2 linked regions of the Saccharicrinis fermentans DSM 9555 = JCM 21142 genome follow. The protein of the gene in region 1 interacts with the protein of each later gene in a pairwise test. Links are inferred from orthologs where the notes say so. Each region holds a gene or a part of one and is shown on either strand. Other genes may lie near its edges.

Region 1 (2,914 bases):
TTAAAAGAAGCCAATTTATCCCAAGTTTCGTCACATCCGAATTTCACCTTTCATGAGTTGGACTTATGTGATGAAACATCAGTTCGGCAAAAATTAGAAGAGAAATTCGACTGTATCGTCCATCTTGCTGCCAAAGCAGGTGTTCGCCCTTCTATTGAAAATCCACAAAGTTATATCGATAACAATATTAGTGCTACACGGTGTCTGCTAGACCTAATGAAAGACACGGCCTCAAAAAAAATGATATTTGCCAGTTCATCATCTGTATATGGTAATATACCTGACACACCCTGGAACGAGGAATTGGATGTATCCAAACCTATTTCGCCCTATGCATTTTCTAAAAAATCATGCGAACTTTTAAATCATTCTTATCACCACCTTTATGGTTTAGATTTTATTAACGTCAGATTTTTTACTGTTTTTGGTCCTCGCCAACGTCCAGACTTGGCCATTAACAAATTCACACGTTTGCTTTATGAGGGACAAGCCATTCCCATGTACGGCGATGGATCTACAGCTAGGGATTATACCTTTGTGCAGGATATTGTTTCTGGAATTATTAAATCGATAGAATATATTAACAGTCGCGACGGGGTATTTGAAAATATGAATCTGGGCAATAACTCTCCTGTAAAACTTATCGATCTAATCAAGACCATTGCAGAAGTAACCAATCAGAAACTTACAATAGAACAACTACCAATGCAACCTGGTGATGTAGATATTACCTTTGCAGATATCAGCAAAGCACAACGAATGATAGGCTATGAACCTAAGACTTCTTTAAAAGAAGGATTGACAGCATTCAAGGAATGGTATTTAACCTGTCCTATTCAGCTTAAAAAATAAGTCATTATATTATCATGATCAGTCATCAGACAATCGATGACTGATCACGATATTTTTTCTCCTAAGCCACCAACTCCTGAACCAAATCAGAAGCCTCTTTTAACGTAATGGCCGAATAAACTTTCAAGCCAGATTCATCAATTATTTTTTTACCACCTTCGGCATTTGTTCCTTGTAATCGAACAATAATGGGCACTTTTATCTCTCCAATCTTCTTATATGCTTCCACAACACCATTAGCCACTCTGTCACAACGTACAATTCCTCCAAAAATATTAATAAGAATGGCATTTACATTAGGATCAGACAATATGATCTTCAGACCAGCCTCCACGGTTTGCGCATTGGCACCACCACCTACATCAAGGAAGTTAGCCGGCTCTCCTCCCGACAACTTTATAATATCCATCGTAGCCATAGCAAGACCTGCCCCGTTCACCATACAGCCCACATTTCCGTCTAACTTAACGAAATTAAGACTATGCTTTGAGGCTTCTATTTCAGCAGGATCCTCTTCGCTAAGATCACGCATTTCTGCTATATCAGCGTGACGGTACAAGGCATTATCATCTATATCTAATTTGGCATCAATGGCCATAATCAAATTATCAGAGGTCTTTAATACCGGATTTATCTCCACCAAGGATGCATCAGCACCTTCATAGGCTTTATAAAGGGCAGGCACAAACTTGGTCATTTCCTTAAAAGCAGTACCTGACAATCCCAGGTTAAAGGCAATTCTACGTGCCTGAAACGGCAATATACCTGTAGCAGGATCCACCTCCTCCTTATAAATTAAATGAGGTGTTTCAGCAGCTACCTTTTCAATATCCATGCCTCCTTCAGTAGAATACATAATAATATTACGTCCCGAATCTCTATCTAACAATACACTCATGTAATACTCTTCAGGCTCAGATTCACCTGGATAAAAAACATTTTGCGCAATCAGCACCTTATTAACCCTTTTACCTTCAGGCCCGGTCTGGTGAGTCACCAACTGCATACCTAAAATTTGTTTTGTAAGGTCTCGAACCTCCTCCAATGATTTAGCCACCTTTACGCCACCACCTTTTCCTCGTCCACCCGCATGAATTTGGGCTTTTACTACCCATATGCCGGTTCCTGTTTTTTGGCTTAATCTTTTGGCTGCCTTCACTGCATCATCCGGGTTATCTGCAACAATTCCTTCAGAAACGCGAACGCCATATCGTTTAAGGATCTCCTGACCTTGATATTCGTGTATATTCATGGTAGATTTAATTTAAAAAAGCTTAGATATATAATTACAATCTTTTAATTCTAGTGTAATGTACAATTTTGGATGCACAAATAAAACCATCAAAATGTTTATTTTTGCAGTTCAAATGATCATTATATGAGAAAACTGCGAAACAAAGAATTAAACAGATTAAGTGTAGAAGAGTTCAAAGCAAGTGCAAAAACACCCATTATCGCCTTATTAGATAATGTGAGAAGCCTCAATAACGTAGGATCCGTTTTCAGAACTTCCGACGCGCTTTGTCTGGAAGAAATATATCTATGTGGCATCACCCCAACACCGCCCCACAACGATATACACAAAACTGCACTTGGAGCCGAAGACTCAATGACCTGGAGTTACCACGAAAACACCCTCACTGCTGTTATTGCCTTACAGAAACAAGGCTACAAAGTATATTGCGTAGAGCAAGCAGAGGGAAGTACATCATTGATTGATTTCAAACCTGCCATCAACGAAAAGATCGCCTTGGTTTTTGGCAACGAGGTAAAAGGTGTACAGCAAACGGTTATTGATAGTTCAGACGGCTGTATCGAGATTCCACAATTTGGGACTAAGCATTCCTTAAACATTAGTGTAAGTGCCGGAATCGTACTCTGGGAAGCTACCAAACAAATGAGAGGTATGGTTTAAGGTGTTATAAAAACATAGTCCTCAATTTTCTAACGCATATATGAGGTTAAATGAAGCTAAAGGTTCGAGGTTAACCCATCTTGAGCGTTTTTAACAAATTTCAGCCTTTTTTTTGGCAAAATCGGACTTTTTTCTGATAGCTTAATT
Region 2 (2,991 bases), 360 kb from region 1 along the record:
TTATTAAGCCTCGGTGTTAAAAATATAAATCTGGGACCTACCTTACCTGCATTTTTATCTCCTAATGTAGCAAATGTATTAATCGAAAACTTCGGCATTGGTGGTATTACCAACGTTAAAGATGATATTGAAAGAATGATTCTTGCATAGCCTCACCTATTTAGTGGCTCAAGATATTCTTAGTACACTTTTTGTTTGTTCCCTCGTTGTGTATTCAACGGGGGATTTTTATTTTTGACACAAACAAAAACTGTCATGAACTATAATACGATACAATCAGAGGTGTACTTTCTTAAAATGATAACTCCTCCCCCACATCCCCAGAGCAATATTGAAAATACCAATATCGTTCATATTGAAAAACCAATAGACATAAATTGGTATAGAAAATTATATACCGAGGTTGGTGAAGCTTATAACTGGCTAGATAGAATCTTTATGGAAGATACCAAACTTCTTAAGAAAATAAACAGCCCCCAAACGCATATCTACACTTTTCTTGTTCATCAAAGTCTCGCAGGTTATTGTGAACTTGTTGAAGAGGGGAAGCATATTGAAATGCTCTACTTTGGCTTACTTTCTGATTTTATTGGTAAAGGGTATGGAAAATACTTTTTACGAAAAGCCATCGACCTGGCCTGGTCTTTTAATCCTACTCAAGTGCAATTAAATACCTGCGATTTGGATCATCCCAATGCCATCAGGAGTTATAAGAAAGCAGGCTTTGTACACTACAAAACCATCGTTGAAGAAAAAAAAATAACCATCGCACCTTAGCAAGCTTCTTTTCATGATAAAGAGCTCAAAATATTTTTTTTGAACAAAACAGAATCATCCCACAAAGTTGAACCTCTGATGATAGAAATATAGAACATCATAATCTAACAATAACGAAGTTCTAATACCTCACTTGGATACTTTTTTTGACTCACCATAGCTCACGCTATAATAAATTAAAGTAAATCAAACTGTTACTTGATGGACCAAAATTTCAATTCATCATCTATTTTCCAATTAGATACCGCATTCATGCAAAAAAAACCTCCAACATAAATGCCAAAGGTTTTTCAATAGATGATCATAATTAGTGGCTGCAAGAAAACAACTGTTTTTTCTTACAAAGATTAATTATATATTTTCTTGTCTTAGGAAAGGGCTTTTTTCATGGTAGCTCCCAATGAAGCAGGTGATTCCACCACATGAATACCACATTCTTTCATCACTTTCATTTTAGCTGCAGCAGTATCCTCTGCCCCACCAATAATAGCACCGGCATGTCCCATCCGGCGCCCTTTAGGTGCTGTTTGTCCTGCTATAAAACCAACAACCGGTTTAGTGGCATTCTCCTTTATCCACCGTGCCGCTTCGGTTTCCATACCACCTCCAATCTCACCAATCATAATAATACCTTCGGTTTCCGGATCATTCATCAATAATTCAACGGCCTCTTTGGTCGTAGTTCCAATAATTGGATCACCTCCAATACCAATACACGTACTCTGCCCCAAGCCTTCTTTGGTAAGCTGATCCACTGCTTCATAGGTCAAAGTACCCGAACGAGAAACAACACCAATCTTTCCTTTGGCATGAATAAAACCAGGCATAATGCCCACCTTCGCTAAGCCTGGAGATATCACTCCTGGACAGTTGGGACCAACCAAACGGGTTTCTTTATGTTGTAAATAATCTTTTACCTTCACCATATCGGCAGTAGGAATTCCTTCGGTAATAGCAATGGCCACTTTTATCCCCGCATCCGCAGCCTCCATAATTGCATCCGCAGCAAAGGCTGGGGGAACAAAGATGACAGACACGTCGGCTTGCACCTTCTCAACAGCTTCTTTTACCGTATTAAAAACAGGTAGATTCAAATGAGTTGTGCCACCTTTACCAGGCGTTACACCTCCTACTACCTTAGTACCGTATTCAATCATTTGAGAAGCGTGAAAAGTCCCTTCACTGCCGGTAAAACCTTGAACTATCACATTCGATTTATCTGTTACTAATACGCTCATAAATAAAATATCTAAATATTGGATTAACAAAGTATGAATATTTTAGACAACAGCCAAGCCTTCAATTTGTTTTTTTGTGTTAATACCAAATACCTAACATTTTAGTCGCAAACAGTGCTTTATCAATTAATTAATAGAATATAAATCTCTTTTTTTGATTTTATAACTCAAAGTGGAAAAAGCACTTACCCTAAACATCTTTCCTCTTAACGTAAGCTAATTAGGCAAGATAATGCGCCTTAAAAACCACAGCAAACGCCATATTTAATTAACAATAAAAATAAATAAAACCATAATTTTCAATTAATACTCAGCTAATGAGCCTATATACACATAGATCTATTTTTGCACGCAATAACCTACAGACAATAAATACAAAATTTACTACAAGCATTAACTTCTTTATTCTAGGCAAAAATATGAACTTTAATAAACATTGGCGAGATCTTAAGATTGCACAATAGCTAGCCACAACAGGAACCCAATCCATCGAAAAAATAGATTTGAGTCTGGAACAGAACCAACAAGCCATCCAGATGATGGATCAACTCATCCATAAGTCGGGAAGCGTCAAAGAAATCACCATGCAGACCAATATACTGGTTCTCAATGCTTCCATAGAAGCCGCCAAGGCCGGTCATACAGGCAAAGGCTTCGGTGTGGTGGCAAAGGAATCCGTGAACTAGCAGAAAGATCCCAAATCATTACCTCTGAAATAGCCAACATCTCCAGTAAAGGGAAGAAGTACTCCGATACAGGCAGTGTTAGTATTCAAAATATTCATACCGAATCTATCCAGACCATCCAGTTTATTCAAACCATCGCCCAATCATCGCAGGAACAAAAAAAGGAGGCTATACAAATAGCCAGTGCAATCAATGAATTGGATATACACACCCAAAAAATTGCATCCATGGCGCAGGAAATCTCCACTGAAGCAGATATCTTATTTAATGAATCCATTGACATGCAGGAT

Evidence for each region.
Region 2: the proteins of sucC (region 1) and sucD interact in binary tests that used the Escherichia coli proteins (3 or more experiments, as listed by UniProt). The link is inferred for Saccharicrinis fermentans DSM 9555 = JCM 21142 from one-to-one orthologs.

The regions. Positions count from the first base shown.
Region 1 is NZ_KI912107.1:543,247-546,160, reverse strand. What follows is about bases 10-2,812. They hold sucC (ADP-forming succinate--CoA ligase subunit beta), read right to left. Parts: upstream 2,105-2,812; coding sequence 914-2,104; downstream 10-913. Other genes in these bases: CYTFE_RS0102495 (RNA methyltransferase), read left to right, coding at 2,231-2,767; CYTFE_RS0102505 (GDP-mannose 4,6-dehydratase), read left to right, coding at 10-852. In the rest of the region: more of CYTFE_RS0102505, read left to right, coding at 1-9. UniProt on the Escherichia coli protein: Succinyl-CoA synthetase functions in the citric acid cycle (TCA), coupling the hydrolysis of succinyl-CoA to the synthesis of either ATP or GTP and thus represents the only step of substrate-level phosphorylation in the TCA.
Region 2 is NZ_KI912107.1:901,846-904,836, reverse strand. The notes cover bases 81-2,960. They hold sucD (succinate--CoA ligase subunit alpha), read right to left. Parts: upstream 2,016-2,960; coding sequence 1,146-2,015; downstream 81-1,145. Other genes in these bases: CYTFE_RS24880 (GNAT family N-acetyltransferase), read left to right, coding at 256-777; hcp (hydroxylamine reductase), read left to right, coding at 81-150. Also shown: more of hcp, read left to right, coding at 1-80. UniProt on the Escherichia coli protein: Succinyl-CoA synthetase functions in the citric acid cycle (TCA), coupling the hydrolysis of succinyl-CoA to the synthesis of either ATP or GTP and thus represents the only step of substrate-level phosphorylation in the TCA.